One region of the Kitasatospora sp. P5_F3 genome, then DNA from elsewhere that is predicted to be linked to it. Evidence: riboswitches for the same ligand, from Rfam matches in the RefSeq annotation. Region 1 holds a riboswitch; each other region holds the start of a gene.

Region 1 (7,444 bases):
GAGTGCGAGCGCCAGTTCGGCGCTCTCCCCACCGGTCACCCAGGGCCGGTCACTGACGCAGCGCACGCCCAGGCCCGGCACCACGAAGCGGTCCCAGTCGCGTTCGATCCGGGCCACCGCCTCGGGGCCGCGCAGTGCGGTGCCGAGCACGGGGTAGTACCAGTCCATCGAGTAGCGGTCCTTGTCGAGGAACCGCTCCGGGTGGTGGGCGATCGCGTGCCGGAGCCGCCCGGCCGCCAACTCCCAGTCCGGCTGCGGCTCTTCGAGGTAGTCCGCGATGGCGAGACCGCACCGCAGGGCGTGCAGGATGCTGGACGAGCCGGTCAGCAGCGCCTCCTGCGGCGCGCTGCCGTCCTCGTCCTGCCGCCAGGCGATCGGGCCGCCCGGCAGCCGCAGACCCACCGTGAAGTCCAGCGCCCGGCGGACCGTCGGCCAGATCCAGTCCAGGAAGGCGTCGTCGCCCGAGGAGAGGTGGTGGTGCCAGACGCCGACCGCCAGGTAGGCGCAGAAGTTGGTCTCCTTGGCGCGGTTGGTCACCTCGCCGTCCACATACGCCGCGTACCAGGAGCCGTCGGCGTTCTGATTGGCCGCCAACCAGCGGTAGGCCGCCTCGGCGGCCGCGTGCTCGCCCGCCGTGTCCAGGGCCATCGCGGCCTCGGTGTGGTCCCAGGGGTCGAGGTGGCCGCCGGCGAACCACGGGATGGCGCCGTCGGGCTGCTGGTCGGCCAGGATCGACTGCACCGTGTCGGCGGCCTGACGGGCGTCCAGCACCCCGTCCAGCAGCAGCGCCTCCGGGATGGCGGCCGTCATGAGCCTGCCCGCCTGGGCTTGCTGGCGTACACCACGAAGCTCTTGCCGAGCACCGGGTTGAGCGCCTTCTCGGCCGCCTTGGTGATCCTGGAGATCACCGGGGTGCCGACGATGTCCCAGACCAGCAGCTGGTGGTAGGCGCGGACCGGCAGCGCCTTGTCGTTGTTGACGCCGACCGCGCACTTGATCCACCAGTACGGCGAGTGCAGCGCGTGCGCGTGGTGCTCGCCGTACGGCTCCAGGCCGGACTCGCGGACCTTCTCGACCAGCTCGTCGCCCTTGTAGATCCGGATGTGGCCGCCCTCGACCTCGTGGTACTCGTCGGAGAGCGCCCAGCAGATCTTCTCCGGCAGGTAGCGCGGCACGGTGACGGCCAGCAGGCCGCCCGGCTTGAGCACCCGGACCATCTCGGCCAGCACGCCCTTGTCGTCCGGGATGTGCTCCATCACCTCGGAGATGATGATCTTGTCGAAGGTGTCGTCGTCGAACGGCAGGTTGAGCGCGTCACCCTCCATCGCGACCGCCGAGGCGCCGGCCGGGGCCTCCCCGGCCTGCTCCATCGCGGCGAACCACCGGCGCACCTCGGCGATCTCCTCGCCGTTCTGGTCCAGGGCGACCACGTTCGCGCCACGCCGGTAACACTCGAAGGCGTGCCGGCCCCCGCCACAGCCCAGGTCGAGCACCCGGTCGCCAGGGGCGAGCGGGAAGCGGGAGAAATCGACGGTCAGCACTGCGGGGCTCCCATTCGTTGGTACTCGGCAAAAAAGTTGACCGGCCGTCAGACCGGTCAGGCGACGTAGCGCCAGCCCGCGCCGGCCCGGGCCCGCTGCCCGGCCCCGGTGGCGATCGCCGCCCGGTAGCGGTCCACGGTCAGTTCGGCGGCCCGCTGCCAGGTGAACCGGGCGAGCACCCGCTCCCGGCCGGCCGCACCGAGCTCGGTCCGCAGCTCGGGGTCGTCCAGCAGCCGGCCGAGCGCGGCGGCCAGCGCACCGGCGTCGCCGGGCGGCACCGCCAGGCAGGTCTCGCCGTCCGGGCCCGCCACCTCGGGGATCGCGCCGCCGGTGGTGGCGACCAGCGGGGTGCCGGTGGCCATCGCCTCGGCGGCAGGCAGCGAGAAGCCCTCGTACAGCGAGGGCACGCAGGCCACCTCGGCGGAGCGGTACAGGTCCACCAGCTCCTGGTCGGTCAGCCCGGTACGGAACTCGATCCAGCGCTCCAGCCCGAACCGGCGGACCGCCTCGGCCACCGGACCCTCGCCCCGCTGCGGCTTGCCGACCACCACCAGGTGCGCGTCCCGCTCGGTGCGCAGCTTGGCCAGCGCCTCGACCAGGTGCACAAGACCCTTGAGCGGTACGTCCGCGCTGGAGGTGGTGACGATCCGTCCGGGTACCTGGGCGATCTCTGCCGAGGGCGACCAGAGCCGGGTGTCGGCGCCGATCGGGACCACCGCGATGTTGCCGGGCGGGGTGCCGAGCTGCTCGGCGATCTCGGTCTTCGAGCTGCCGGAGACGGTGATCACGTGCTCCAGCCGGGCGGCCACCCGGCGCTGCATCCGGGTGAAGGCGTACCAGCGGCGCAGCGAGATCCGCTTCAGCCGGGTCGGCGCGGCGGCCAGCTCCAGTCGGCGGTCCACGGTGATCGGGTGGTGCACCGTGGTGACCAGCGGGAAGCCGTGCCGCTCCAGGCCGAGCAGGCCGTAGCCGAGGGTCTGGTTGTCGTGCACCACGTCGTAGCGGCCCTTGTGCGCGGCCAGGTACTGCCGGGCCCGGAGCGAGAAGGTGAGCGGCTCGGGGAAGCCGCCGGTCCGCATCCCGGCCACCTCGAGCACGTCCACCAGGCCCCGGTACTCGGTGAGCGCCGGGGTGCGGAACGGGTCGTCGGCGCGGTACAGGTCCAGGCTGGGCAGCTCCACCAGCCGGACACTGCCGGGCCCCTCGACCGGGTCGAGCACCGGGAAGGGCTGGGCCCCGATCACGTCCACGTGGTGCCCGAGCCCGGCCAGCTCACGGGACAGGTGCCGGACGTAGACGCCCTGGCCGCCGCAGTACGGGTCGCCCCGGTAGGACAGCAGGGCGATCCGCAGCGGTCGCGGCGGCAGCGCGGTCATCCGGGGCTCCTGTCCCCTACTCCCCGGCCTGCGCGGCGGCGGGAAAGTAGATCACGTTTCATGATGGTGGAGCTCGTCATTGGGCTGATCGAACAATGAGAGACCTTGACGATACCGGCCCGCACCCGAGGGCGGCAGTTCGCCCCCGGGGATTGCTACTGACGGGTACGTCAGTACCGGAGGCATCCATTCTGACCCGTCCGCGCACCCCGCCCACCCGGCGTTCACTGTGACATAACTCTCGGACCACCCGGCCGCTGACATATCCTCACTTCCCACCCCATGGTTGAATCACCTCGATCCTTGATCCGGTCACCCACGCGCGCGCTCTGGGAGCCTCCTTGACCACCACCGCCGCCCTCGGTACCGGCCTCACCCCCCGGCAGGCCGAACGCCGCCGTCGGATCCTGCGGGCCGCCACCMCGCTGGCGGCCCGGGGCGGCTACGAGGCGGTCCAGATGCGCGAGGTGGCGGAGAGCGCCGAGGTCGCGCTCGGCACCCTCTACCGCTACTTCCCGTCCAAGGTGCACCTGCTGGTCGCGGTGATGCAGGAGCAGCTCCAGCAGCTGCACGAGCAGGTCCGCCGCCACCCGCCCGCCGGCGACGACCCGGCCGGACGGGTGGCCGAGACCCTGACCCAGGCCTTCCACGCGCTCCAGCGCGAACCCCGGCTCGCCGAGGCGATGGTCCGCGCGCTCTCCTTCGCGGACCGCTCGGTCGGCGCCGAGGTGGACGCCGTGTCGGCCGTCACCTCGGCCATCGTGCTGGACGCCGCCCAGCTCGGCCCCACCCCGTCGCCGACCCAGCAGGCCGCCCTGCGGGTGATCGGCCACACCTGGCACGCCACCCTGCTCGCCTGGCTCTCCGGCCGCGCCTCGCTCGCCGAGGTCCGCGGCGACCTGCACACCGCGGCCCGGCTGCTCGTCCTCTGACGCTCCGTCCGTCGATCTCGTCCTTCTCCGCCAGGTGCTTCCAGAACACTCAGGTGCCGCCGCGTCAGGACCTCGGCCGGCGGCCCTCCTCCTTTCGCGGGCACAGAACTGGTACCAGTTCCAGCCTCGGGGTGCCCGCTGTGTCCGTACCCTGTCCGCTCGGGGCACTCCGGTCGGCCGGTTAGAGTCTTGGACGCAGGATCAACAACTTCATCCGCTCCTCGTGCGGGGGAAGCCGGTGCGACTCCGGCGCTGACCACGCAACCGTCACAGTCGGGATGCCCGCCGGGGAGCGAGCGGCAGTGCCGGGTTTCCCGGCTCCGTCGAGGTCTACGGGCGGCCCGCCTCGGGCCGCTGCTCCGCTCACCGAAAGGCACGTCGACCCTCATGCTCACCACCGCCCGCACGGGCGCCGCCGCGCTGGCCGCCGCCGCTCTGCTGATCGGCGCCGCCGCCCCCGCCCTCGCGGACACCCCCTCCCCCGCCGCCGCCCCGGCCGCGCTCTACGGCAAGGGCGACCCGACGTACGACGGCGTCTGGCGGCAGTCGCTGGCCCTCACCGCGCTCGGCGCCGTCAAGGTCGTCCCGTCCGACGCTGCCGTGGGCTGGCTGACCGGTCAGCAGTGCGCTGACGGCGGCTGGGCCTCGTTCCGGGCCGACACCGCCGTGGCCTGCGACGCCAAGACCGAGGACAGCAACGCCACCGCGATGGCGATCCAGTCGCTCAAGCTGCTCGGCGGGCACCAGGACGCGGTGACCCGGGGCACCGACTGGCTGAAGACCGTTCAGAACGCGGACGGCAGCTGGGCCTTCAACCCCGGCAACCCGGGTGACGCCAACTCCACCGGACTGGCCGTCAACGCGCTGATCGCCGCCGGTCTCGACCCGGCCGCCGTCGCCAAGAGCGGCAAGAACGGCTACGACGGCCTGGCGCTGTTCCAGCTCGCCTGCGCCGCCCCCGCCGAGCAGCGCGGCGCCTTCGCCTACCAGCCGGCCCCGGACGGCGCGCTCAAGGCCAACGACCTGGCCTCCGCGCAGGCCCTGCTGGCCGCGGCCGGCGGCAAGCTGCCGGTCGTCAACACCAACCGGGTGGACGCCGCGCCCAAGCCCCTGGACTGCGCCGCCGCCCCGGCCACCGTGCCGCACGCGGACTCCGCCGAGGCGGCCGGGGCCTACCTGGTCGCCCAGTTGGGCGCCAACGGGCAGCACCTGATGCAGACCATGCCCGGTGCCACCGCCACTCCCGACTTCACCGCGACCGCCTGGACGGTGCTCGGCCTGGTCCAGTCCGGGCACCCGCAGCAGGCCGCCCCGGCCGCCGACTGGCTGGCCGGCAACGGCTACCCGTGGGCCGCCAAGGGCGCCTCGGGCACCGACGCCTCGGCCGCCGCACTGCTGCTGCTGACCGCCCAGGCCGCCGAGCGCGACCCGTACGACTTCGGCGGTACCAATGTGGTCCAGCTGCTGATCGACTCGGGCCCGGCGCCCAAGTCCCTCCCGGCCGCCACCACCTCCGCCTCCGGCCCGGCGGGCACCGAGGCCGACGACGACAACGGCTTCTCCCCGGTCTGGCTGGTCGGTATCGGCCTGCTGGTCGGCATCGGCGGCGGCCTGCTGCTCAGCCTCCAGCGCAAGCGCGGCACCCACACCGTCGGTGCCCCCAGCAAGGCTGCGGGCGACAAGGCGGACACCAAGTCCGAAGGTGACAAGCAGAAGTGACCTCCCCTCACTCCCGGACGGCGGTGGCGGCCCCGGCCGTCGCCGCCGTCCTGGCACTGCTGCTGGCACTGCTGCTGGCACTGCTGCTGCCGTTCCTGCTCGCCGCACCCGCGCACGCCACCGGCTACCGCTACTGGTCGTTCTGGAAGTGGTCGGGCAGCGCCTGGGCGTACCAGCAGCAGGGCCCCGCGGTGTACGTCCCGCCGGACGGCGCGGTGGACGGCTGGCGGTTCGCGGTCAGCCCCGACGGTGGCAAGGACGCCGCCCGGCCCACCGCCGCCGGTGACTTCGGCACGGTCTGCGCCACCACCCCGGCGCAGGCCGGGAAGAAGCGGATCGCCGTGGTGCTGGACTTCGGCACCACCGCCGACGCCCCGGCCGGCGAGACCCCGCCCGCCGCCCGGACGGTGTGCGCGGCGGTCCCCACCGCCGCCAGCTCGGCCGAGGTGCTGGCCGCCGTCGCCCCGCCGCTGCGCTACGACGCCAACGGCATCCTCTGCGCGATCGTCGGCTACCCCCGCTCCGGCTGCGGCGACACCGTCGGAGCTGCGGACAACTCCACCGGCAAGAGCGAGAGTTCGGGCCCGTCGGTCGGCCTGCTGGCGGGCGGCGCACTGGTCGCCGCCCTGGCCGCCGGCGCGGTCTGGCAGGCCCGGCGCCGCCGCGACTCCTGAGGTGTCATCCGTGCCCACGCCCAGCCGCACCCGGCAGCCCCGCCCCGTCCGCTCGACCCGCTCCGCGATCGGCCCGCGCCATCTGCACCCCGGCGCGTGGTGGCTGTGGGCGATCGGGCTCGGCGCGGCGGCCTCCCGCACCACCAACCCGCTGCTGCTCCTGCTGATCGTCGCGGTCTCCGGCTACGTGGTCGCGGCCCGGCGCAGCACCGAGCCCTGGGCCCGCTCCTACACCGCCTTCGTCAAGCTGGCACTGGCGGTGCTCGGCATCCGGCTGCTCTTCACGGTCTTCCTCGGCTCCGGGGTCGGCGGCACCCACGTGCTCTTCACGCTGCCCCAACTCCCGCTACCGGACTGGGCGCAGGGGGTGCGGATCGGCGGCGCCGTCACCCTGGAGGGGCTGCTCTACTCGCTCTACCAGAGCCTGCGGCTGGCCACCCTGCTGATCTGCGTCGGCGCCGCCAACGCACTGGCCAACCCGGCCCGCCTGCTGCGCGCCCTGCCCGGTGCGCTGTACGAGGCCGGGGTGGCCGCCGTGGTGGCGCTCACCTTCACCCCCAACCTGGTCGCGGACGTCCAGCGGATCAGGTCCGCCCGCCGGCTGCGCGGCCGCTCCGACACGGGCCTGCGCTCACTGCTCAGCGTCGGCCTGCCGGTGCTGGAGTCGGCCCTCGAACGCTCCGTCAGCCTGGCGGCCACCATGGACAGCCGGGGCTTCGGCCGCACCGCCGACCTCCCGCGCCGGGTCGCCCGTTCGATCGGCGCGCTCACCCTGACCGGCCTGCTCGCGGTCTGCGTGGCCTGCTACGGCCTGCTCACCGAGGGCACCGTGCGCTGGGCGCTGCCGGTCCTGCTGGCCGGCCTGGCCGCGCTCGGCGCCGGGCTGCTGCTCGGCAGCCGACGCTCCGTCAGGACCCGCTACCGGCCCGACCCCTGGGCCTGGCGGGAGTGGCTGGTGGCCGGCTCGGGCCTGGCCGTCGCGGGCCTGCTGATCTGGCTCTCCGGCCGCGACCCCGGCGCCTTCAACCCGCCGGCCGTGCCGCCCACCGTGCCCGAACTCCCGCTGCTGCCCGCGCTCGCCGTACTGCTCGGCCTGCTGCCCGCCTTCGTCGCCCCTGCCCCGCCCCGCCCCGGAGCCCCCAAGTGATCCACTTCGAACAGGTCTCGGTCCAGTACCACGACGCCGCCGCGCCCGTGCTCGG
Region 2 (7,444 bases), on a different contig from region 1:
CGTCGAAGCCGAACGGGTTGCTGGAGCCGTACCGGATCGGCAGGCCGAGGCGGGCCAGCCGTTGGTCGGCGACCGCCTGCAGGTACTCCCGCATCGAGGCGGTGTTCATCCCCGGCAGGCCCTCACCGCAGAGGTCCTCGGCGAACTGGAGCTCGGCCTCGACGGCCTCCTCCAGCATCGCGGTGACCTGCTTGGCCATCTCCTCGTCGAAGAGGTCGGGCTCCTCGGCGCGGACGGTGTCCACCACCGAGAAGGCGAAGTCCATGTGCATGGACTCGTCCCGGAACACCCAGTTGGTGCCGGTGGCCAGACCGTGCAGCAGGCCCCGGGACCGGAACCAGTACACGTACGCGAAGGCGCCGTAGAAGAACAGCCCCTCGACGCAGGCCGCGAAGCAGATCAGGTTGAGCAGGAAGGCCCGGCGGTCGTCCTTGCTCTGCAGCGAGTCGAGGTGGTCGACCGCGTTCATGTACTTGAAGCAGAACTGCGCCTTCTGGTGGATGGAGGGGATGTTCTCCACCGCGTCGAAGGCCGCCGACCGGTCCTCGGGATCGGGCAGGTAGGTGTCGAGCAGCGTCAGGTAGAACTGGACGTGCACGGCCTCCTCGAACAGCTGCCGGGACAGGTAGAGCCGGGCCTCGGGGGAGTTGATGTGCTTGTAGAGGCTCAGCACCACGTTGTTGGAGACGATCGAGTCACCGGTGGCGAAGAAGGCGACCAGACGGCCGATCATGTGCCGCTCGCCGTCGCTGAGCTTGGCGAGGTCGGCGACGTCGGAGTGCAGGTCCACCTCCTCGACGGTCCAGGTGTTCTTGATCGCGTCGCGGTACTTGTCGTAGAACGACGGGTAGCGCATCGGACGGAGCGTCAGCTCGAAGCCCGGGTCGAGCAGCATCTTCTCGCGGTCGGGGGTGGTGCTCACTGGCAGGCCTCGCAGGACTCGGGGTTCTCCAGGGAGCAGGCGAGCGCTGCCTCCTCCTCCGGAGTGAGGGTGGTCGGAGCGGCCACCGCGACGGGGGCGGACGGCGCCGGGACGGCGGCGCGGGCGGCACCGGAGGCGGCCTGGGCGATCCGGGTGGCCGGGCGCGAGCGCAGGTAGTAGGTGGTCTTCAGACCGACCTTCCAGGCGTACGCGTACATCGAGCTCAGCTTGCCGATGGTCGGCGCAGCCATGAAGAGGTTCAGCGACTGGCTCTGGTCGATGTACGGCTGCCGGGCGGCGGCCAGGTCGATCAGCGCCCGCTGCGGCAGCTCCCAGGCGGTGCGGTAGAGCGAACGGACCTCGGCGGGCAGCCAGTTGAGGTCCTGCACCGAGCCGTTCGACTCGCGCAGCGCGTCCCGGGTCTGCGCGTCCCAGACGCCCAGCTCCTTGAGGTCGCGGATCAGGTACGGGTTGACCTGGAGGAACTCGCCGGAGAGGGTCTCGCGCTTGAACAGGTTGGACACCTGCGGCTCGATGCACTCGTACACGCCGGCGATCGAGGCGATGGTCGCGGTCGGCGCGATCGCCAGCAGCAGCGAGTTGCGCAGGCCGGTCTCGGCGATGGTGGCGCGCAGCGCGTCCCATCGGTCGGCCCACTGCGGCGCGGTCTCGAAGTGGTCGATGTGCAGCTGGCCGCGGGCGGCGCGGGTCTCCGCGTACGCCTCGTGCCGGCCGAGCTGGACGGCCAGCTCGCTGGAGCGCTCGTAGGCGACCAGCATGATCCGCTCGGCGATCAGCGTGGAGAGCTGCTTGGCCTCGGCCGAGTCGAAGTCCAGCCGGAGCTGGAAGAAGACGTCCTGAAGGCCCATCACGCCGAGGCCGACCGGGCGCCAGCGGGAGTTGGAGGTGCCGGCCTCGGGGGTCGGGTAGAAGTTGATGTCGATGACCCGGTCCAGGAAGGTCACGGCGGTGCGCACGGTGGCGTCCAGCCGGTCCCAGTCCATGGAGTTGAGCAGGTCGGCGGCGGTGGCGCCGATCGCGACGTGCGCACCGAGGTTGACCGAGCCGAGGTTGCAGACCGCGGTCTCGGAGTCGTCGGTGACCTCCAGGATCTCGGTGCAGAGGTTCGAGGAGTGCACGGTGCGGCCGGGCACGGCGGTCTGGTTGGCGGCCCGGTTGGCGGCGTCCTTGAAGGTCATCCAGCCGTTGCCGGTGGTGGCCAGGGTGCGCATCATCCGGGCGTACAGGGTCTGCGCCGGGATGGTGCGGACGGCCTTGCCCTCGGCTTCGGCCTTCAGGTAGGCGGCGTCGAAGTCGGCGCCCCAGAGGTCGACCAGCTCGGGCACGTCGGCGGGGGAGAACAGCGACCAGTCGGCGTTGGCGTTCACCCGGCGCATGAACTCGTCCGGGATCCAGTGCGCGAGGTTCAGGTTGTGCGTACGCCGCGCCTCCTCGCCGGTGTTGTCGCGGAGCTCCAGGAACTCCTCGATGTCGGCGTGCCAGGTCTCCAGGTACACGCAGGCGGCGCCCTTGCGGCGGCCGCCCTGGTTCACCGCGGCGACCGAGGAGTCCAGGGTGCGCAGGAACGGGACGATGCCGTTGGACTTGCCGTTGGTGCCGCGGATCAGGCTGCCGCGCGAACGGATCCGGCTGTAGGAGAGGCCGATGCCGCCGGCGTGCTTGGAGAGCCGGGCGATCTGCGCGTAGCGGCTGTAGATCGAGTCCAGGTTGTCCAGCGGCGAGTCCAGCAGGTAGCAGGAGGACATCTGCGGGTGCTTGGTGCCGGAGTTGAAGAGCGTCGGCGAGGAGGTCAGGTACTCCAGGCGGCTCATCAGGGTGTAGAGCTCGGCCACCTCGGCCACCGACTGCTCGGTGTCACCGACCGCGAGACCGGCCGCGACCCGGAGCAGGAAGTGCTGCGGGGTCTCGATCACCTTGCGGGTGATCGGGTGGCGCAGCAGGTACCGGGACTGCACGGTGCGCAGGCCGAAGTACTCGAAGCGGTCGTCGCCCTGCTGGTCGATCAGGGCGTCGAAAGCGTCGGAGTGCTTGGCCACGAACGCGGCGGTGACGTCGCCGATCAGGCCCTCGGTGTGGCCGACCACGATCGAGGCGGAGAAGGAGACGGCGCCCTGGCCGATCGCCTCGTCCTGGATCTCCAGGGCGAGCAGGCGGGCGGCGAGCTTCGAGTACTGCGGGTCCTCGGCGATCATCGAGGCGGCAGCTTCCACGGCCAGTCCGCGCAGCTCGGCGAAGTCCGAGTTGGCGTTCCGGCCGCGCAGCGCAGCGGCCGCGACGTGGCCGGGGTCCACCTGGGGCAGGTCGATGCTGCGGTCGGTGAGCAGCCGAAGCAGCGCAGCACCAGGGTCGGTGTGAGCGGAGTCGGCAGAACCCTGGGAGGGCAGGGCAACTGAGGCAGCGATGGTCAAGGCGCTTCTCTCCTGGCGGCGGCGGTCGGCGAGGGGCTACCGGACCGTCAGGGCACAGGGGAGCGGCGCGGAACACCTGACGGCGCGCGCGAATACCCCCCCGGCCCGCCCGCGAGGCCCGGATGTCACTGCTGTGCTGAATGGCGTCTGCGGGGAAGCCGTGTCGCACACCGTCGGCAGGTCCTCGGACTCACGGGCGCCCCTTGGGCCGCGCGCTCACCGCTGCGGGGCAGTCCCGGAATCACACCGGGTTCCCCTGCTTCGACAGCGAGAGCGAGCATACATGTAGTGGCACCCTGCCGACGTGACCCCACATCTTGTGCGCGCAGTGTGTCGGGCTGACTCCTCGTCGGGTTCGGGGACGACGCCGTCGGATCGGTCGGCGGACGGTCGGCGCACACTGCCCGGGCACAAAACAGTCACCGATCGGCCCTGCGTCGGCGCTTTGGATTACTATCTCGCCTCATGAGCGAGGGAACGGGTACGCCGACCGGTCAGCAGCCCGAACAGCCGATACCGGGCCAGCCGGTCCCGCAGCCTCCGTACCCGCAGCCGGGGCCGGGGCAGCCGGGTGGCATGTATCTGCCGCAGCAGGCCCCGTGGCAGCAACAGCAGCAGTTCGGCGGGCCGGTTGAGCCCGACTGGGCCGATCTGGCGGACCGTCACGAGCAGGAGTCCCGCAAGCGCCGTCGGCGCCTGATCGGTGGCGTCGTCGTCGCCGTCCTGGTGGTCGGCGCCCTGACCGCCACCGGTGTGGTGATCGCGGGCAAGCGCGGGGAGGAGCCCAAGCCCGGCCCGACCACAGCCGTCTCCTCGCCGGCGGCCTCTCCCGCGAAGCCCACCCCATCGCCGAAGGCCGCCGACCTGTTGGCGAGTACGGCCACCGACAAGGGGCCGACCGATGCCGCAGCCCTCTTCCCGGCCCAGACCAGGACGATCGACGGCCGGACCTGGACCCGACTGGTCACGGACAGCGACGCCGCCTGCGGCACGACGACGGGCGGGCTGGGCAAGGTCCTGGTCGGCGCTTCCTGCCGGGGCCTGGTGCGCGCCAGCTACGTCTCCGAGGGCAGCGTGGTGACGGTCGGAATCGCGGTGTTCGAGAAGAAGGAGAGCGCCGACGCGGTGCTGGCCAAGCATGTCGGGGCGATCCAGGGGCTGGTCGAGAAGGGCGCCAACTTCTGCACCTCGGGCGGCTGCCCGGAGACGCACGCCTCGCTCGGCCGGTACGTGTTCTACACGGTGGCCGGCTCGCTCAAGCCCGAGGTGAAGGACGACCCGGTCTCGGCGGCCGCGGCCAAGTCCTTCGCGGACTTCACCAAGAAGACCCTGACGGACCGGGTCATCAAGAAGGCCTCGGAGAGCCCGGCCGGCTGACGCCCGCGGGCCGGACGGCTCGTCAGAAAGCCATCGCGTAGACCAGCAGGCGCACCCCGGGTCGGACGTCCCAGTCCCGCTCGGGGGTTCGCCGGAAGCCCAGCCGCTCGTAGAGCCGGTGGGCCGAGGTCATCGACGGGCGGGTGGAGAAGGCCATCCCGGTCAGCCCGAGCTCCCGGCTGCGGGCGATCGAGGCGCGGACCAGGGCCTCGCCCGCTCCCCGGCCGCGCGCCGCGCCGCTGACCGCGAGCATCCGGATCTCACCCTCGGACGGTTCGGCGATGTCGGCGAAGCCGGTGCCGCCGACCGCGAAGGTCACGCAGCCGAGCACTCGTCCGTCGGCCGGATCGACCGCGACGAGGAGTTCCGCCTGCTCGAACCGAGGGCGGGCGTCAAGGAGTTGAGCGGCGTAAGGGCCGTCGGCCGGGCTGTGGCCGTCACCGACGAAGGCTTCGTGGGTGACGGCTCCGACTGCTTCGAGATCGGCTTCGACGGCGCGGCGGATGACGAGGTCCATGCTGCCAGTCTGCCCGAACGCGAGTCCGATGCGGCGGGCAGGGCGCCGAGCAGCCGGTCGCCGGGAGCGGGTTCGCGGGGATAGCCGCCGGGGTGGTGCCAGTTGTCGCGGCCGTGCCGGGAGTTGCGCTCGACGTCCCGGCCGACCAGCGCGCCCAGCAGGGCGAACGAGCCGAGGACGGCGAGCAGGGCCAGGGCACTTGCGAGGGTGGAGGAGTTCATGGCTCCACTCTCCCGCCGCCCGCGCGGCGGGACGAGTGGCAGAAATGACCTGTTGCATCGATATCCTGCCATCGGGCATCCTGACAGCATGCTGCAGAACGTCGTCACCGTGGTGCTGGAAGAGGTCCACCCCTTCGAACTCGGCCTGGCCTGCGAGGTCTTCGGCCTCGACCGGAGCGACAACGGCCTGCCGGTCTACGACTTCGCGGTGGCCTCCGACCGGCCGGGGAAGCTGCGCACCCACGCCGGGTACAGCATCGACGTCGAGCACGGTGCCGAACGGCTGGCCCAGGCCGACCTGGTGATCGCCGCCGCCACGACGATCCGGGACGAGTACCCGGCGCCGCTGATCGAGGCGCTGCGGGCGGCGGCCGAGCGCGGCGCGCGCGTTCTCTCGATCTGCAGCGGCGCCTTCCTGCTCGGCGCCGCCGGGCTGCTGGACGGCCGCCGCTCCACCACCCACTGGCGGCACACCGACCGGCTGGCCGCCCGCTTCCCGCTCACCAGGGTCGAGCCGGACGTGCTCTACGTGGACGAGGACCCGGTGATCACCTCGGCCGGCACCGCCGCCGGGATCGACGCCTGCCTGCACCTGGTCCGCAAGCTCCAGGGCGCCGAGGTGGCCCGTGGGATCGCCCGGCGGATGGTGGTCGCGCCGCACCGGGACGGCGGGCAGGCCCAGTTCGTCGCCCGGCCGCTGCCGGAGAACGACGAGGACTCGCTCGGCGGCCTGCTCGACTGGCTCCGCCGGCACCTGCACCAGGAGCTGACGGTGGAACAGCTCGCCGCCCGGGCCCACATGTCGCCGCGCACCTTCGCCCGCCGGTTCCAGCAGGAGACCGGCACCACCCCGCACCGCTGGCTCACCAACCAGCGCCTGCTCCAGGCCCAACGCCTGCTGGAGGGCACCAACGAGCCGGTCGAGATGGTCGCGGCCTCCTGCGGCTTCGGTAACGCGGCCACCCTCCGCCACCACTTCACCCGCTGGCTCGGCACCACCCCGCAGGCCTACCGCCGCACCTTCGGCTAGAGGTGGTCGGTGCGGTTCCACGAATCCGGGCGGAGCGAGCCGGCCCGGTTGCGCCAGAGACTGGTGGAGCAGTTGGCGACGGGGGGGAGATCGAGCAGCTGGGATTCGCTCAACCGGTCGAGGACGTAACGGATCATCAGCACCGGGCAGTCGTGCGCGACCACCAGCACCGGCCGGCCGTCCTCCTCCTCACGGAGGTCCCGGAGCAGGCTCCGCACCCGCAGCGCGACGTCCAGAAACGATTCGCCGCCCGGCGGGCGGTAGTAGAGCTCGCCCATCTTGCGCCGGCGGGCCGCCTCGCCCGGGTGCTCCTTCTCGATCGCGGCCTTGGTGAGCATCTCCAGCACGCCCAACTCCCGGTCCCGCAGCCGGTCGTCGTGGCGGACGGTCAGACCGACCGGCACCGCCCCGAGCCCGCTCGCCTGGGCGAGCGCGATCCGGGCCGTCTCGGTGGTCCGCACGTAGGGCGAGCACCAGACCGAGCGCGGCCGGTCGGCCGGGGGGAGGGCGGCCCACCAGCGGCCGAGTGCCTGGGCCTGCGCCTGGCCGTGCAGCGAGAGCGGGATGTCGGCGTCCCGGCAGGTGATCGGGACGGTCAGCGCGCCGGTCTCGGTCGCGAGCTGGAACTCGACGTTGGCGATGCTCTCGCCGTGTCTGGTGGCGATCAGCACCGAGGGCTGGGGCGCCGGGGTGCGGACGGTGCTGCGGTGGCCGTTCAGGACGTTACTGCTGGGTTCCGCCATGTTCTTCTCCCCGTGGTCCGGTCATAGAAATGATCGCGCCGTCCTTCCAGTGTTGACCGGGAGGACGGCGCGATCACAGGGCGCGCGCGGTACGGGCCGGTGCGCCCGGGTGAATCAGTGCGCCGCGACAGGCTCCGGAGCCTCCGGGGCGTCGGCCGTCTTCGACCGGGGCGGGGCCTCGGCCGTGTAGTCGGACGAGCTGGTC
Region 3 (7,444 bases), on a different contig from region 1:
CCCGGAAGGGGAGTGCGCCTGAGCTGCCGTAGCTGGCCAGCGCGCCGCGCACCTCGGCGGTGTACGGGTCGACGAAGACCGCGAGCTTGAGGCCCTCGTCGAGGGTCGGCACGTTCAGCAGGACCTGGGTGGTGGCCTCCGGGTCGTCGGAGGTGCGGACCAGGGCGAGCTTGCCCTCGGGGTGGGCGGCCGTGGCGGCGTCGATCTGCCGGGACAGCGGCAGGGCGGCGGTGTCGACCTGGGAGACCGTCAGCTGGTCGGAGTAGACGAAGCGTTCTATCTGGTACGAGCCCGCGTACAGCAGGCCGCTGACGGCGGCGACCAGCAGGAAGGGGGCGATCAGGATGCCCGCGCAGAAGTGCAGGCGGAGCAGCAGCGGACGGAGCCCGGCCCAGGCGGAGGGCTTGGCGGGGGTCGCCTCGGCGGGCGGTCGTTCGGTTTCGGACAGCATGAAGCAGCTCTCTCCGGCTCAGGAGGACGTGCGCACTCGACGGTGCGTCACGGTGAGGGGAAGGTCCGGCCGCAGGTGCGGAAGAAGGCACGGCGGAACGGACCGGCGGCACCCGGAAAACGGGCACGGCCGACCACCGGGCGCCCGATGGGCCCGGTTTCAGGAGCAGGAGAGAGTGGGTGGCCCGCGCCGCGAGACGGCGGCGGAGAGCAGCAACAGCAGCGCGGGCGCCGGGCTGTACCGGAACGTCAGGCCGCGCGGCCGGGGGAGGGCGGGGACGGTGGGTGCGGCGGTGACCAGTCTGACCAGCCAGCCGCCGACGGCGACGGCCGCGCCGAGCAGCAGCCCGGCCAGGGCGTGTTCGCCCTGGGCCAGCCACCAGGCGCAGACCAGCGCGAGCACGGCGTGCACCAGGAGCATCTGCGGCTCGATCGACATCGACATCGGCAGCTGCTCGGCCGAGGCGGCCGGCATCTCGTGCGCCATCTCATGAGCCATGCCGTGCGCCATGCCGTGATGGTGCATCGGCTGACGCTCCGGCACCGCACCCAGCCCGAACAGGTGGTGCAGCCCGTACTGGGTGGCGAAGCACGCCCCCAGCAGCGCCCCGAGGCCCCGGCGCTGCCCGGCCAGCAGGTAGCCGCCGCCGGCCGTCAGGCCGACCGCGAGCCCGAGCATCCCGGGCTGGACCGGAGCCCCGCCGGCCAACCGGTGCACCCCGAGCGACGCGGCCGCACACACCGCCGCGAAGGCGACGGCGCGGAACGCGCGGAACAGGGGCTGGCCGGTATGCACTGAGGAAGGATGACAGACCCGACGCCCGCCCGGCAGAGGGGGTGACCGGTCCGTCAGGTCCGGCCACCCCGCTTCGTCACTGCTCGGCGGCGGCGGTCACAGCGAGCGCCGGACGTCCACGGCCGCCGCCACCAGGGCGGCCAGCGCGGGCCTGACCTCGGCCCAGCTGCGGGTCTTCAGGCCGCAGTCGGGGTTGACCCAGAGGCGTTCGGCGGGCACCGACTTGAGGGCGGTCCGCAGCAGCTCGGCCATCGCGTCGGCGGTCGGCACCCGGGGGGAGTGGATGTCGTACACGCCGGGGCCGACCTCCCTCGGGTAGTCGCCGAGTTCGCCGGTGACGGCCATCCGGGAGCGGGCCGCCTCCAGCGAGATCACGTTGGCGTCCAGTTCCTCGATCGCGGTCAGGATGTCGCCGAACTCGGCGTAGCACATGTGGGTGTGCACCTGGGTCGAGGGCAGTACCCCGGAGGTGCTGAGCCGGAACGCCTCGGTGGCCCAGGCCAGGTAGCCGGCATGGGCGGCCCGGCGCAGCGGCAGCGTCTCGCGCAGCGCGGGCTCATCCACCTGGATCACCGCCGCGCCGGCCGCCTCCAGGTCGGCCACCTCGTCCCGCAGGGCCAGCGCGACCTGCCGGGCGGTGTCCGCGAGCGGCTGGTCGTCCCGGACGAACGACCAGGCCAGCATGGTGACCGGGCCGGTCAGCATGCCCTTGACCGGACGCTCCGTCAGGGCCTGCGCGGTACGGAACCACTCGACCGTCATCGGGGCGGGCCTGGCCACGTCGCCCGCGATCACCGGCGGCCGGACGTACCGGCTGCCGTAGGACTGCACCCAGCCGTGCCGGGTGGTCAGGAAGCCGGTCAGCTGCTCGGCGAAGTACTGCACCATGTCGTTGCGTTCGGGCTCGCCGTGCACCAGCACGTCCAGACCGGCCAGCTCCTGGAAGGCGATCACCTCGCCCACCTCGGCGGCGATCCGCTCCTCGTACGCGGCCCGGTCGAGCCGGCCCGAGCGCAGCTCGGCGCGGGCGGCCCGGAGCGCGTCGGTCTGCGGGAAGGAGCCGATCGTGGTGGTCGGCAGTGGGGGCAGGCCGAGCCTGGCCTGCTGGGCGGCGGCACGCTCGGGGTACGGGGCGGCCCGCCGGGCGTCCCCGGGGGTGACGGTGGCGCAGCGGGCCCGGACCGCAGGGTCGTGGGTGAGCGCGGAGGCGCTCCGGGAGGCGCGGGCGGCCCGGTTGGCGGCCAGCTGCGGGGCGACCGCGTCCCGGCCCTCGGTGAGGGCCCGGGCCAGCGTGACCGTCTCGGTCACCTTCTGCCGGGCGAAGGCCAGCCAGCGCTGCACCTGTGGGTCCAACTCCCGCTCCAGGCCCGCGTCCAGCGGCACGTGCAGCAGCGAGCAGGACGGTGCCACGTCGACCCGCCCGGCCAGTCCGAGCAGCGGGACCAGGGTGGCCAAGGCCTGCTCCAGGTCGGCGGCCCAGACGTTGCGGCCGTCGATCACGCCCGCGATCAGCCGCTTGCCCGGCAGGCCGCCGAGTGCGGCCAGCGCGGGCAGGTTGGCGGCGGCGGGGCCGGTGAAGTCCAGCGCCAGGCCCTCCACCGGGGCCTTGGCGAGCACCGGCAGCGCCTCGCCGAGGGCGTCGAAGTAGGACGCCACCAGCAGCTTCGGACGGTCGGTCAGGGCGCCCAGGTCGCGGTAGGCGCGGGCGGCGGCGTTCAGCTCGGCCGGGGTGCGGTCCTGGACCAGCGCGGGCTCGTCCAGCTGGACCCAGTCGGCGCCGGCCGCCCGCAGGGTGGCGAGCAGTTCGGCGTACACCGGCAGCAGCCGGTCCAGCAGGGTGAGCGGCTGGAAGTCGGCGGCCACGCCCTCGGCGGGCTTGGCCAGCAGCAGGAAGGTGACCGGCCCGAGCAGTACCGGACGGGTGGTCAGCCCGGCCGCCCTGGCCTCGGCGAACTCGGCCAGCGGCTTGGCCGGGTCGGCCCGGAACACACTGTCGGGGCCGAGCTCGGGCACCAGGTAGTGGTAGTTGGTGTCGAACCACTTGGTCATCTCCAGCGGCGCCGCCTCGGCGGTGCCCCGGGCCATCGCGAAGTAGACCGCGAGCCGCTGCTCGGCGTCAGCGTCGGCGTCGGTGCTGTCGGCCGGGGCGAGCGCCGCGTGCCGGGGCGGGATCGCGCCGAGCATCCAGGCCGCGTCCAGCACGTGGTCATACAGCGAGAAGTGATTGCTGGGCAGTTCGCCGAGGCTGGCCCCGGCGAGGGCGGTGAAGGTCTTCCGGCGCAGTTCGGCGGCGGTGGCGAGCAGCTCGGCGGCGCTGCTGCGGCCGGACCAGTGGCGCTCGACGGCCTTCTTCAACTCACGGTCGGGGCCCTGCCGGGGGTAGCCGTGCAGGGTGGCGACGGTGGTGGGGGTGATGCCGGTCACGGAACTCTCCTTCGCGAGTTCGCGCGGGCCAGGAGGCGCGGGTACACGAAGGACCGGGCGATCCGTCAAGGAGCTGCCCGTGCCGCCGCCGACCCGCCCACGAGGTCCCGGTGTGAGGCCACGCTCCGCCGGTCGCGGGCGCGTGGGCAGTGGCAGGTCTTCGGACTCGCGGGCTCGCCGGGTACCGGCTCCTACCGGCCGTCGCTTCCCGAACGCGCTTGCGTCCAGTGCTAGTTGACGGCTTTCGTTCCCACTCACCGCTGCGGGGCAGTTCCGGACTCACACCGGATTCCCTCTTGCGACACCCTGCCTGGCGGACAGGGCGAACCAGCTGCACGGACCACCCTAGACCCTCCGTCCGACAGTCCGTCAGAAAAGCCGCCCGGGGGTCTTTGCCGATCTGTGACCACCCCCGGTGTGGGCAAGTGCTTAGGCATGGCTTAGCTTACTCCTGGGTGAGGGTGTCCTAAGTAGCCTCCGCCCGTCCCTCAAGCCGTCCCCGTCCGTGGAGTCCTGATGCCCGTCCGTCGCCCGCACCTCGCCGCGCTGCTCTCTCTCGCAGTGGCCGGAGCCGCGCTGACCGCCTGCACCGAGCAGAAGAAGGACGTCTCCTCGGACGGTGCGATCCAGGTGAACGCCTCGGACAGCTCCTGCGAGCTGTCGAAGACCAGCTTCCCGGCCGGTGCGGTCAACTTCGCGGTGCAGAACAAGGGTTCCAAGGTCACCGAGGTCTACGTCTACGCCGCGGGCGACAAGATCGTGGCCGAGCGGGAGAACATCGGGCCCGGCACCAAGGCCGCCATCACCTCCGAGATCAAGGCCGGCGAGTACGAGGTCGCCTGCAAGCCGGGCATGACCGGCGACGGCATCCGGCAGAAGATCACCGTGACCGGTGCCGGCGCCCCGGCCAAGGGTGACCCGCGCCTGGACAAGGCGGTCGCCGACTACCGCAAGTACGTGCAGGAGCAGGCCGACGCCACCATCCCGCTGGTGCAGAAGTTCGCCGACGCGATCAAGGCCGGGGACCTGGAGGGCGCCAAGGCGGCCTTCGCCCCGTCCCGGGTCGGCTGGGAGCGGACCGAGCCGGTGGCCGAGAGCTTCGGTGACATCGACCCGAAGACCGACGTCCGCGAGGACGGCCTGGAGCCCGGCCAGGAGTGGACCGGCTGGCACAAGCTGGAGAAGTCGCTCTGGGAGGCCGGCGCGATCACCGATGCCGACAAGAAGCTTGCCGACCAGCTGGTCAGCGACCTGAAGGAGTGGCAGAAGGTGGTCGGCACCGCCGACATCACCGCCACCAGCATGGCCAACGGTGCCAAGGAGCTGCTGGACGAGGTCGCCACCGGCAAGGTCACCGGCGAGGAGGACCGCTACAGCCACACCGACCTGTCCGACTTCGCGGGCAACGTCGAGGGCGCGCTGAAGGCGTACGAGCTGATCAAGCCGGTCGCCGCCGAGAAGGACCCGGAGCTGGCCAAGACCCTGGACCAGGAGTTCGCCGCGCTGCAGGCGATGCTCGCCAAGTACAAGCAGGGCGACAGCTACACCTCGTACGACAAGGTCGCCGAGCCGGAGCGGAAGGCCTTCTCGGACGCCGTCAACGCGCTCGCCGAGCCGCTGTCCAAGCTCGCCGCCGCCGTCGTGGTCAAGTAAGGCCTGAGGGAGAGTCATGAGCGAGCAGACGCAGGAACCCGCCGTGGAGCAGGGCCAGCAGGACCAGCAGCCCAAGGGCTCGGTCAGCCGACGCGCCGTCATCGGCTGGGCCGGGGCCGGGGTGGCGCTGGGCGCCGCCGCGGTCGGCACGGTGGCCGCGGCCACCCAGGGCTCGGACGAGCAGGCCGAGGCCGCCCTCAAGGCGGTCCCCGACATCGAGTTCTACGGCGAGCACCAGGCCGGCATCGCCACCCCGGTCCAGGACCGGCTGCACTTCGCGGCCTTCGACGTCTCCACCACCAGCCGGGACGCCCTGATCCGGGTGCTCAAGGAGTGGACCAAGGCGGCCGCGGTGATGACCGGCGGCCGCGAGGTCGGCGCCGGGGCGACCGGCCTGGCCGAGGCTCCGCCGGACGACACCGGCGAGGCGCTGGGCCTGCCCGCCTCCCGGCTGACCCTGACCATCGGTTTCGGCCCGACGCTGTTCGAGAAGGACGGCAAGGACCGGTTCGGCCTCAAGGCCAAGCGGCCCGAGGGCCTGATCGACCTGCCGCCGTTCCCGCACGACAACCTGGACCCGGCCCGCAGCGGCGGCGACATCTGTGTGCAGGCCTGCGCCGACGACCCGCAGGTGGCGGTGCACGCGATCCGCAACCTGGCCCGGATCGGGATGGGCGTGGTCACCGTGCGCTGGTCCCAGCTCGGCTTCGGCAAGACCTCCTCCACCACGCCCGAGGCACAGACCCCGCGCAACCTGATGGGTTTCAAGGACGGCACTCACAACGTCTCGGGCAAGGACACCCCGACCCTGGCCGAGCACGTCTGGGCCGCGCCCGGCGACGGCCCGGAGTGGATGACCGGCGGCTCGTACCTGGTGTCCCGGCGGATCCGGATGCACATCGAGACCTGGGACCGCACCCCGCTCTCCGAGCAGGAGGACATCTTCGGCCGGACCAAGCGCGAGGGTGCCCCGTTCGGCAAGCAGAAGGAGCACGACGCCCCCGACCTGGAGGCGATGCCGAAGGACTCGCACGTCCGGCTGGCGCACCCGGACAGCAACAGCGGAGCCAAGCTGCTCCGCCGGGGCTTCTCGTTCACCGACGGCTCGGACGGTCTCGGCCGACTGGAGGCCGGGCTGTTCTTCCTGGCGTACCAGCGCGACACCCGCAAGGCCTTCGTCCCGGTGCAGCGCAAGCTGGCTGCCACGGACGCCCTCAACGAGTACATCCAGCATGTCGGTTCGGCGCACTTCGCCTGCCCGCCGGGGGTCCGCAAGCCCGGTGAGTGGTGGGGTCAGTCGCTCTTCGGCTGACCTGCCCCACTCCTCACCCCCACAAGCACCGGAGGACACCCCCGTGTTCGGCAACTACCTGATCGGCCTGCGCGAGGGTCTCGAAGCCAGCCTGGTGGTCTGCATCCTGATCGCCTACCTGGTCAAGACCGACCGCCGGAAGGCGCTCGCCCCGGTCTGGACCGGCATCGGGGTGGCCGTCGGCCTGAGCATGGCGTTCGGCGCCCTGCTCACCTACGGCTCCAGCCAGCTCACCTTCCAGGCGGCCGAGACGCTCGGCGGCACGCTGTCGATCATCGCGGTCGGGCTGGTCACCTGGATGGTGTTCTGGATGCGCCGGACGGCCCGTCACCTCAAGACGGAGCTGCACGGCAAGCTGGACGCGGCGGTCGCGATGGGCACCGGTGCACTGGTGTTCACCGCCTTCCTGGCCGTCGGCCGGGAGGGCCTGGAGACCGCGCTGTTCATCTGGGCAGCGGTGGAGGCCACCAGCGACGGCGTCCGGCCACTGGTCGGCGCCTGCCTGGGGCTGCTCACCGCGATCTTCCTCGGCTGGCTGTTCTACCGGGGCGCGCTGAAGATCAACCTGGCCAAGTTCTTCACCTGGACCGGGGCGATGCTGGTCGTGGTGGCGGCCGGGGTGCTGGCCTACGGCCTGCACGACCTGCAGGAGGCCGACATCCTGCCGGGCCTGGCGAACCACGCCTTCGACATCAGCACGACCATCCCCCGGGACAGCTGGTACGGCACCCTGCTCAAGGGTGTCTTCAACTTCCAGCCAGACCCGACGAAGCTTCAGGTCTGGGCCTGGGGGCTGTACGTGGTGCCCA

What was found. A riboswitch is a leader RNA that binds a small molecule or an ion and turns the genes downstream of it on or off. The one in region 1 is predicted to bind cobalamin.
Region 2: linked by a shared signal. The riboswitch ahead of ACXJMZ_RS25760 (ribonucleoside-diphosphate reductase subunit alpha) and the one ahead of ACXJMZ_RS08635 (prenyltransferase/squalene oxidase repeat-containing protein) in region 1 are both predicted to bind cobalamin.
Region 3: linked by a shared signal. The riboswitch ahead of metE (5-methyltetrahydropteroyltriglutamate--homocysteine S-methyltransferase) and the one ahead of ACXJMZ_RS08635 (prenyltransferase/squalene oxidase repeat-containing protein) in region 1 are both predicted to bind cobalamin.

Annotation. Positions count from the first base shown of each region.
Region 1 covers NZ_JBFUMY010000010.1:112,817-120,260, reverse strand. Annotated here, with positions in the region: gene ACXJMZ_RS08655 (prenyltransferase) at 1-810, opposite strand, end outside; gene ACXJMZ_RS08650 (class I SAM-dependent methyltransferase) at 807-1,541, opposite strand; gene ACXJMZ_RS08645 (glycosyltransferase family 4 protein) at 1,598-2,917, opposite strand; gene ACXJMZ_RS08640 (TetR family transcriptional regulator) at 3,259-3,849, shown strand; adenosylcobalamin-variant (AdoCbl-variant) riboswitch at 4,068-4,141, shown strand; gene ACXJMZ_RS08635 (prenyltransferase/squalene oxidase repeat-containing protein) at 4,237-5,568, shown strand; gene ACXJMZ_RS08630 (SCO2322 family protein) at 5,565-6,242, shown strand; gene ACXJMZ_RS08625 (energy-coupling factor transporter transmembrane component T) at 6,244-7,389, shown strand; gene ACXJMZ_RS08620 (ABC transporter ATP-binding protein) at 7,386-7,444, shown strand, end outside.
Region 2 covers NZ_JBFUMY010000050.1:60,824-68,267, forward strand. Annotated here, with positions in the region: partial or broken gene ACXJMZ_RS25755 (ribonucleotide-diphosphate reductase subunit beta) at 5-895, opposite strand; gene ACXJMZ_RS25760 (ribonucleoside-diphosphate reductase subunit alpha) at 919-3,351, opposite strand; cobalamin riboswitch at 3,510-3,670, opposite strand; gene ACXJMZ_RS25765 (hypothetical protein) at 3,817-4,728, shown strand; gene ACXJMZ_RS25770 (GNAT family N-acetyltransferase) at 4,751-5,245, opposite strand; gene ACXJMZ_RS25775 (helix-turn-helix domain-containing protein) at 5,555-6,496, shown strand; gene ACXJMZ_RS25780 (histidine phosphatase family protein) at 6,493-7,239, opposite strand; gene mctP (monocarboxylate uptake permease MctP) at 7,354-7,444, opposite strand, start outside.
Region 3 covers NZ_JBFUMY010000064.1:5,604-13,047, forward strand. Annotated here, with positions in the region: gene ACXJMZ_RS29095 (PepSY-associated TM helix domain-containing protein) at 1-451, opposite strand, end outside; gene ACXJMZ_RS29100 (hypothetical protein) at 611-1,246, opposite strand; gene metE (5-methyltetrahydropteroyltriglutamate--homocysteine S-methyltransferase) at 1,343-3,670, opposite strand; cobalamin riboswitch at 3,805-4,018, opposite strand; gene efeO (iron uptake system protein EfeO) at 4,187-5,323, shown strand; gene efeB (iron uptake transporter deferrochelatase/peroxidase subunit) at 5,340-6,635, shown strand; gene efeU (iron uptake transporter permease EfeU) at 6,679-7,444, shown strand, end outside.